2 regions of the Streptomyces sp. NPDC093018 genome follow, and region 2 is predicted to be linked to the other one. Evidence: riboswitches for the same ligand, from Rfam matches in the RefSeq annotation. Region 2 holds a riboswitch; the other holds the start of a gene.
The links. A riboswitch is a leader RNA that binds a small molecule or an ion and turns the genes downstream of it on or off. The one in region 2 is predicted to bind ZMP and ZTP.

Region 1: it holds a riboswitch for ZMP and ZTP, as region 2 does, so the genes downstream of both, AB0N90_RS19940 (glycine hydroxymethyltransferase) here and AB0N90_RS17645 (bifunctional 5,10-methylenetetrahydrofolate dehydrogenase/5,10-methenyltetrahydrofolate cyclohydrolase) in region 2, are expected to answer to the same signal.

The regions. Positions count from the first base shown of each region.
Region 1 is NZ_JBFBFF010000008.1:145,838-150,461, forward strand. It holds gene AB0N90_RS19940 (glycine hydroxymethyltransferase) at 1-1,431, opposite strand, end outside; ZMP/ZTP riboswitch at 1,465-1,553, opposite strand; gene AB0N90_RS19945 (glutathionylspermidine synthase family protein) at 1,626-2,810, opposite strand; gene AB0N90_RS19950 (hypothetical protein) at 2,824-3,204, opposite strand; gene AB0N90_RS19955 (DMT family transporter) at 3,333-4,184, shown strand; gene AB0N90_RS19960 (helix-turn-helix domain-containing protein) at 4,420-4,624, shown strand, end outside.
Region 2 is NZ_JBFBFF010000007.1:17,140-21,763, forward strand. It holds gene AB0N90_RS17640 (alcohol dehydrogenase catalytic domain-containing protein) at 69-1,094, shown strand; gene AB0N90_RS17645 (bifunctional 5,10-methylenetetrahydrofolate dehydrogenase/5,10-methenyltetrahydrofolate cyclohydrolase) at 1,265-2,125, opposite strand; ZMP/ZTP riboswitch at 2,152-2,231, opposite strand; gene AB0N90_RS17650 (nuclear transport factor 2 family protein) at 2,602-2,967, opposite strand; gene AB0N90_RS17655 (hypothetical protein) at 3,140-3,445, shown strand; gene AB0N90_RS17660 (acyltransferase domain-containing protein) at 3,455-4,237, opposite strand; gene AB0N90_RS17665 (S-(hydroxymethyl)mycothiol dehydrogenase) at 4,504-4,624, shown strand, end outside.

The DNA of each region.
Region 1 (4,624 bases), on a different contig from region 2:
CGGGTAGAGCGGGAAGCCCGCCACCAGGTCGGTGGCGCGCTTGGCGATCTCCTCGGAGACCTTCTCGTCCAGGACGTGGGAGGCCTTGCTGGGGGCGCCGGACTTGGTGGTGCCCGGTTCGGTGGCGGTCAGGACGCGGTCGATCAGGCCCGCCACCTCGTCCATCTCCGCCGTACCGAGGCCCCGGGTGGTCAGGGCGGGGGTGCCGATGCGGATGCCGGAGGTGTACCAGGCGCCGTTGGGGTCGGCCGGGATGGCGTTGCGGTTGGTGACGATGCCGGAGTCGAGCAGGGCGGCCTCGGCCTGGCGGCCGGTGAGGCCGTAGGAGCCGGCGACGTCGATCAGGTTGAGGTGGTTGTCGGTGCCGCCGGTGACGAGGGTCGCGCCCCGGCGCATCAGGCCCTCGGCCAGCGCCCGGGAGTTGTCCACGATGCGCTGCGCGTAGTCCTGGAACGCGGGCTGCCGGGCCTCGGCCAGGGCGACCGCCTTGGCGGCCATGACGTGCGGCAGCGGACCGCCCAGGACCATCGGGCAGCCCCGGTCCACCTGGTCCTTGAGGGAGTCGTCGCACAGCACCATGCCGCCGCGCGGGCCGCGCAGCGACTTGTGGGTGGTGGTGGTGACGATCTGGGCGTGCGGCACCGGGTCGAAGTCGCCGGTGAGGACCTTGCCCGCGACGAGACCGGCGAAGTGGGCCATGTCGACCATGAGGGTCGCGCCGACCTCGTCCGCGATCTCGCGCATGATCCGGAAGTTCACCAGACGGGGGTACGCCGAGTAGCCCGCCACGATGATCAGCGGCTTGAACTCGCGGGCCTGGGCGCGCAGCGCGTCGTAGTCGATCAGGCCGGTCGCGGGGTCGGTGCCGTAGGAGCGCTGGTCGAACATCTTGCCGGAGATGTTCGGGCGGAAGCCGTGGGTGAGGTGGCCGCCCGCGTCCAGGGACATGCCGAGCATCCGCTGGTTGCCGAAGGCCTGGCGCAGCTCGGCCCAGTCCGCCTCGGAGAGGTCGTTGACCTGGCGGGCGCCGGTCTTCTCCAGGAAGGGGACCTCGACGCGGTCGGCGAGTACGGCCCAGAAGGCGACGAGGTTGGCGTCGATGCCGGAGTGCGGCTGGACGTAGGCGTGCCGGGCGCCGAAGAGTTCGCGGGCGTGCTCGGCGGCCAGGGACTCCACGGTGTCGACATTGCGGCAGCCCGCGTAGAAGCGGCGGCCGACGGTGCCCTCGGCGTACTTGTCGCTGAACCAGTTGCCCATCGCGAGGAGGGTCGCCGGGGAGGCGTAGTTCTCGGAGGCGATCAGCTTGAGCATCGCGCGCTGGTCGGTGACCTCCTGGCCGATGGCGTCGGCGACCCGCGGCTCCACGGCGCGGATCACGTCGAGGGCGGCGCGGAAGGCGGTGGACTCGGTGGACAGGTGCTGCTCTGGCATGGGGACCTCCGGACGGGGTGCGTTTCGGCGTTCACGTTCGGCCCAGGCGCACGGCACTGTTTCCAGCAAGGCCGCTCCCCGATGGTCCGTCCCATCCCAGCGCGCCAGTCACGGCCCGTGGCTCAGCGTACCGGCCGGGCCGGAGGGCGGAGATCGGGCGTCCACCATGCGGGCGAGAACACGGACCGCCCGGCTCAGAGGATGACGTGCGGCAGGAAGCGCGCGTATCCGTCGGTGACGGGGCCCGCCGACTCGCGGATGCCGAGGCCCGCGGGCTCGCCGTCGATGACCCAGGTGCCGAGGACGACGTGGTTGCCGTCGAAGGCGGGCAGGGGCGCGAGCTGCTGGTAGCAGCAGGGCTCGGGGTGGACGGCGGGCGGGTGGCCCGGCGGGTGCAGGGTGATGCCCTCGCCCTCGCGGCCCAGGAGGGGCTTGGCGGCGTAGCCGGTGGTGGCGGCGAGCTCGCGGGGGCCGTCGAGATAGGAGGGCAGGAGGTTGGGGTGGCCGGGGTACAGCTCCCACAGGACGGCCAGCAGGGCCTTGTTGCTCAGGAGCATCTTCCAGGCCGGCTCGATCCACAGGGTGCTGCCGGTGCCGCCGCCGTTGTCCAGGGTGTCCAGGACATGGCCGCCGAAGGCGTCGGTGGTGAGCCATTCCCAGGGGTAGAGCTTGAAGAGGGCGCGGATGAACCGGAGCCGGTTGTCCACGAACCGGCCGGAGAGGGTGTCCCAGCCGATCTCCTCCATGGCGAGCCAGTCGGTCGCAAGGCCCGCCTGCTCCGCGGTCTCCTTCAGATAGGCGACCGTCATCAGGTCCTCGCCCAGCTCGTCGGCGGCGGAGTGCGCGAAGTGCAGCAGGCTCCCGGGCGGGAGCAGCGCGGACTGTCTGCGCCAGGACTCCACCAGGCGTTCGTGCAGCGAGTTCCACTGGTCGGCGCCGGGGAAGCGGTCCTCCATCCAGAACCACTGCGGGGAGGCGGCCTCCACCAGGGAGGTGGGGGTGTCGGCGTTGTACTCCAGCAGCTTGGCGGGGCCCGTGCCGTCGTAGCGCAGGTCGAACCGGCCGTAGAAGGAGGGGAGTTCGGCCCGGCGCCGCCAGGACTCGGTGACCGCGGCGGCGACGGCGGGGTCGGTGATGCCGAGGTCGGCGAGGCGGCCCTGATCCACTATGTGGCCGGCCGCCGCCAGGCACATGGCGTGCAGTTCGGCGACCGTCTCCTCCAGCGCCTCGACCTCGGGCAGCGAGAAGACGTAGTACGCGCTCTCGTCCCAGTAGGGGCGCAGGCTCCCGTCGGGGTGGCGGGTGAGCGGGTAGATCAGGCCCTGGTCCTCGACGGTGCGCTGCCAGTCGGGGCGGGGGGTGAGGGTACGGCGTTCCATACGGCGATCCCGGTCAGCCGCCGGAGCTGTGCGAACCGCCGCCGAAGCCGCCGCGGTGCACCCCGCCGGAGCCGGAGCCGTAGTGCGTCGAGGAGTGGTTCGTGGAGTGGCTCGTGGAGTGCCCGGAGCCGGTGCGGGGCTTGGTGAAGGAACCGCCGCTCACCCAGGAGCCCTTCTTCTTGCCGCCGTAGTACCAGGAGCCGTTGACCGCCGACTTGACCGTCTTGCAGTTCTTGTCGGAGACGACCTTGTAGCCCTTGGCGTAGGTGTAGCTGCTCTGGTCCACGCAGCGCTTGTCGGGCTGGGAGGAGCAGGCGGTGAGCGCGGCGGCCAGCAGTCCGACGCCGCCGAGGACCACCGTGCCGGAGCGCAGTCGTCGCCTTGTTTCGGCCATGTTCGTGTCTCCCCCGTGTGCGATGTGCGGTGCGGCAAGCCTAGAGACCGGTATGAGAACCGGCCAAGGGGGGTGAGCATGACAGGGCGGTGGCGGGGCTCGCTTAGAGTCCCTTTGTGCTCTTTGGAATGGTGTGCGCCCTTGGCGCGGCGGTCTGTTTCGGTACCGCGACGGTGTTGCAGGCGGTGGCGGCGCGGCAGGCCGGCCCCGGTGGTGGCGGTGAGGCGGCACTGCTGCTGCGGGCGTTGCGGCAGTGGCGGTACATCGCCGGGCTCGGGCTGGACGGGCTGGGGTTCCTGTTCCAGATCGTGGCGCTGCGCTCGCTGCCGATCTACGCGGTCGGCGCGGCCCTCGCGGCCAGCCTCGCGGTGACGGCGGTGGTCGCGGCGCGGCTGCTGGACGTGCGGCTGCGCGGTGTGGAGTGGGGCGCGGTGGGTGTGGTGTGCGCCGGGCTCGCGATGCTGGGCCTCGCCTCCGGGCCGGAGGGGGGCGAGAGCGGCTCGGACACGCTGCGGTGGGTGATGCTCGCGGTGGCGGTCGGGCTGCTGCTGCTCGGGCTCGCGGGCGGCCGGCTGTCCGGTCCGGCGCGGGGGCTGGTGCTGGGGCTCGGTGCCGGGTGCGGTTTCGGGGTGGTCGAGGTGACGGTCCGGCTGATCGACAGCCTCGCGCCCGCCGACCTGCTCACCAACCCCGCGGCGTACGCCCTGCTGATCGGCGGTGGCGCCGCGTTCATCCTGCTGACCTCGGCCCTCCAGCGCGGCTCGGTCACGACGGCGACGGCCGGGATGGTGCTCGGCGAGACGCTCGGCCCCGCCGCGATCGGCGTCGTCTGGCTCGGCGACCGCACCCGCGAGGGCATGGCCTGGCTGGCGATCCTGGGCTTCGCGGTGGCCGTGGCCGGCGCCCTGGCCCTGGCCCGCTTCGGCGAGGCCCCGGAGGCGGAGCCGACGGAGGGGACGGAACAGCCGACGGACCGGTGACCGAGACCGGTGGCAGAGGCCGGAGACAGAGACCGGTGACAGCGGCCGGTGAGCGGGCCCCCGAAAAGTGATGGACCGGCTGCGCCCCCCGCAGCGCAACCGGTCCGGGGACCATCCTGCGACAATCACACCTCCGTGACCAGGAGCTGCTTTTTCCGGAACCTGAATTTCAGGAACGTAGACTTCCGTTATTTGCCGGGCCGGTGAGACGGTCCGCGCCGAGAGGGAGTTGGGGATGGACAGGGAAGCCCTGCGGTCGCTGCTGCGGCACAAGCGCTCGCTGATCGACCCCAGCGAGCTGGGCTGGCCCCGCCGCACCGGCCGCGGCCGCCGGTCCGCCGGGCTCTCCCAGGCCCAGGTGGCGCACGCGCTGTACGTCTCCGAGCGCACGTACGCGCAGCTGGAGCGGGGCGACATGCCCTCGCCCGCGCCCGAGTTCC
Region 2 (4,624 bases):
AGAGCGGCGGCCGGCACCCCCGCTCGGCCGCCCCCTCACCGCTCGTACCCCCTTCTCCGGAGAGATCCATGAGCAGCTATCGAGTCGCCCAAGTGCCCGCCGCGAACGGCACGTTCGAGGTGGTCGAGCGCGAGGTGCCGCGGCCGGGGCCCGGCCATGCGCGGATCGCCGTCGAGGCGTGCGGCGTCTGCCACAGCGACGCGCTCTTCGTCAGCGCGGCGGTGCCGGGCATCACCTTCCCCGAGGTGCCCGGGCACGAGATCGCCGGGCGGATCGCGGAGCTGGGCGAGGGGGCGGGGGAGCGCGGCTGGCAGGTCGGCGACCGGGTGGCCGTGGGCTGGTTCGGCGGCAGCTGCGGCCACTGCCGGGCCTGCCGCGAGGGCGATTTCATCGTGTGCGAGAGCCTCAAGGTGCCGGGCTGGGCCTACGACGGCGGCTTCGGCGAGCAGGTGATCGCACCCGTCGACGCCCTGGCCCGGATCCCCGACGCGCTCGCCGCGAGCGACGCGGGACCGCTGGCCTGCGCGGGCGTGACCACGTTCAACGGGCTGCGGCGCAGCGCGGGACGCCCCGGCGACCTGGTCGCGGTGCTCGGCCTCGGCGGCCTCGGGCACCTCGGTGTGCAGTACGCGGTCGCGATGGGTTTCGAGACGGTCGCGATCGCCCGGGGCCCGCAGAAGGCGGAGTTCGCCGAGCAGCTCGGCGCCCACCACTACGTCGACAGCACCGCCGCCACCCCGGTCGCCGAGGCGCTGCGGTCCCTCGGCGGTGCCAAGGTCGTCCTCGGCACCGCCGGCAACTCCGAGGCCATCTCCGCGACCGTGGACGGCCTGACCCACCGCGGCGAACTGGTCGTCATCGGCGCGGACATCGCCCCCCTCGACATCAACCCCAACCAGCTCCTCATGGCCGCCCGCGTGGTCCGGGGCCACCCCTCGGGGACCTCGCAGGACGTCGAGGACACCATGGCGTTCAGCGTCCTGCACGGCATCCGCCCGATGACGGAGAAGGTTCCGCTCACGGAGGCGGACGCGGCGTACCGGAAGATGATGGCGGGCGGCGCGAGGTTCAGGATGGTGCTGACGGAGGGGTGATGCGGGGGAGCGGGAGAGCGGGGGTGTGAGTACGGCTCCGGGCGGCCGCGGCCAACTCACCTCGTGCGCGCCCGAGTTCGACCGGTACGGCCGTCCGCGCCCGCCGGTCCCGCCCCCTCTCTGTGGTCAGGCCGCCGCGAGCTTCCCCCGCGCCAGCCCCCGCTCCGCCGTCAGGCCGCCGCACGCCCCGCTGCGGCAGCCTCCGCCGCCGTCACCGTCTGCTCCAGCAGCGTGGCGATCGTCATCGGGCCGACGCCACCCGGGACCGGGGTGATCAGGGAGGCCCGCTCGACGGCCGAGTCGAAGTCGACGTCGCCCACGTTCCCGGCGTTGTAACCGGCGTCGATCACGACCGCGCCGGGCTTGATGTCCTGGCCCCGCAGCAGCCGCGGCCGGCCGACCGCGGCGACGACGATGTCCGCCTCGCGGACCGCCGCCGACAGATCCCGGGTGCGCGAGTGGCAGTACGTCACCGTCGCGTCCCTGGCCAGCAGCAGCATGCCCACCGGCTTGCCGAGGATCGCGCTGCGGCCCACCACCACGGCCCGCTTTCCGGCCGGCTCGACGCCGTACTCGTCCAGCAGCCGCAGGATGCCGCCCGGCGTGCAGGACACGAAGCCCGGCAGGCCGAAGCTCATCGTGGCGAAGGAGGCGAAGGTGACCCCGTCGACGTCCTTCTCGGGCGCGATCGCCTCGAACGCCGCCCGCTCGTCGACATGGTCGCCCACCGGGTGCTGGAGCAGGATCCCGTGCACCGTCGGATCGTCCGACAACTCGCGCAGCGTGCCCACCAGTTCGGCGGTGGACGTACTCGCGGGCAGGGCCACGTGCCGGGAGGTGATACCGGCCTTGCGGCAGCGGTTCTGCTTCATCCGGACGTACGTCACGGACGCCGGGTCCTCGCCGACCAGCACGGTCGCGAGACAGGGCACCACACCGGTACGCGCGGTGAGGCCGGCCGCCCTGCGCGCGGTGTCCTCGACGATGCGACGGGCGAGGGCGGTTCCGTCCATGAGACGGGCCTGGGTCATGCGGCACACTCCTGAGCTGGATCGATGTCTTACGCCCAGGCGCGCGGCAGCCATACGGACCGCTCCCCGGTGGTACTCCACCTCAGCGCCAGTCACGGCCCGCGCACAGCGTAACCGAGGCCCGCAGGGGGCCGGGGAGCGGGCGTGATCCAGCCCGTGCCGCAAGCGCACGGCCGGGAGACCTCATGGCCGCCCGCGAAAGCTCGCTGCCGGGAACGGGAACGCTCACCGCGTCCGTCCGCGCCGGACCCGCGGTACCACCCGCGGCACCCGTGGCAACCGCGACGCGCGCGGCACCGCCGCCGGGGGACGTCCACGCACCGCCCTCAGGACCGACCGCAGCACCGCGCCCGTCACCGGCACACCCGCCGCGGAGACCGCCCCGCGGCGCCGGGGCCGCGCCCGGCCCACCACCGCGCGGGCCGAGAAGGTCCAGGTCAGCCGGGAGCTGACCTGGATCCGCGCGAACCTCCTGCCTACTCGTCCCATGCCTGGATCAGAATCTGCTCGGCGACCTTCCCGTCCCGCAGGGTGATCATGGATTCGGCGAGGACGCGGGTGCCGTCCCCGTACTGGCAGGACTCGGTGAACGCGGCGTGGTCGCCCTGCACCACGCACCGGTCCAACTTGTGGATCATGTCGCGGCGGTAGACGTCGTCGAGCATCTCGGCGATCTCGCCGCGGCCGTGCAGGATCTTGGGGTGGCTGGGCTGGGTGTTGCGGTCGATGATGCGGATCTCCGCGTCGTCCGCGTACAGGGACAGCAGGGTGTTCCCGGTGTTCCCCTCGATGCCCCGGCGCAGTGTCTCGGTGTCGAAGGCGGAGCCTGTCGCGGTGCCCATGGTGACCTCCTTCAGGCGCTCGCGGTCCGGCGCGCGGCGGACCGTACGGGCCCCGTCTTCGAGCGTCCCCCGGCCCGGCGGCCTCGGCAAGCGCACGGGGCGGGCTCCGCCTCACGAGTGAGCGCGGGCCGCCGCCCGTGTCCGGCCGGGGGCCTTCGCCGTTGCTGAGGGCATGATCTCAACACGCCGTATCGTCGCCGTCCTCGGACTCGCCGCCGGGGTCACGGGCCTGGCCGCACCCCTCGCGAGCGCGGCCGACGCGAGCGCCTCGCACACCGGGCAGATCAACCCGATGACCGTGCTCGACTCGCTCACCGCCGGCGACATCCCCGCCGCGCAGCGGGCCCAGATGCCCACGGCCTCCCAGCAGCTCAAGGCCCTGAACCAGGTCAGCGAGCTGAACCGGCTCAGCGAACTCCACCAGGTCACCGACATCGTGGCGCCGGTGACGGGCCTGCTCCCGGCCGTGGGGGCCTGAGCCGACGCGTCACGCCGGGGCGCCGCGCAGCCGGGTGCCGCCGCCCGCGTCCAGCACCGCCCAGTCCCGGGCCACGGCGTACGCCGCGCCGGGGGCCGGGGCGGTGCCGGGCGGCAGGTCCTCGGCCAGTGCGCGGGTCAGGGTGTCCGCCGGGCCCAGCTCCAGCCAGGTCCGCACCCCGTCCCGGTGCAGCAGCGAGGCCACGTCCGCGAACCGCCGGGTCCCCGGGCCCGGCAGCCAGAACCCCGGCTCCGCGGTCTCGGCGCCGACCGGGCGTGCGGTGACGTCGGAGACGAGGGGGAGCCGCGGCGGGCAGGGGTGGAGCGTGGCGAGCGTACGGCCGTAGGCGGTGAGCAGCGCCTGCGGGGCCGTCTCGCCCAGGGCGCCGTCCAGAAGCCGGGCCAGGGTGCCGACCGCGTGGCAGCCGTCCGCGAGTGAGAAGACCCCGGCGGCGTACGCGGCGGCCATCCGCCCGGCCCCGTGCCCGAACAGCACATCAGGGCGGGCGCCCCAGCTCCGCAGCAGCCGGTACTGCGCCACCTGGAGCGCGAAGAGCGCCGGCCCGGCGTACGACGCCCGGCCCAGCAGCACCGCCGTCCGGGTGCCGGGCGCCGCGAACATCACGCTTTTCAACGGCAGTTCGAGATAGGGGTCCAGACGGGCGCACAGCTCGTCCAGCGTCTTCGCGAACAGCGGGAAAGCCGCCGCGAGTTCACGTTCCGTCCCAGGGCGCGGCGAGGCACCGGCCGAGAACAGGAATGCGGTACGTCCCTTACGGCCATCAGCGAGCATGCCTCCATGAAGGCACGGTCGGGTAAGCACCCGGACCGGTCGGGTTCCCGCACCTCGCAAAGGAATCGCCATCATCGAACGTCGTCATTCGATCCGATTCTTGTGCAATTCATAAGCGTTCCTCAGATCGGGTGTCCGCGGCTGCCCTCGGCTCCCCTCGGGTGCCCTCGGGGGAAAGATCCACGGCCACCGCCGTGGCCCGTCCCGCCGCCCATCGGACGCGCGTAGGGTCTGCACCGTAAGCACTCGATGGAAGGAACCAGAGCATGGCGCAGGAAGTACGCGGCGTGATCGCACCGGGCAAGAACGAGCCCGTACGAGTCGAGACGATCGTGGTGCCGGATCCCGGGCCGGGCGAGGCCGTCGTACGCGTCCAGGCCTGCGGCG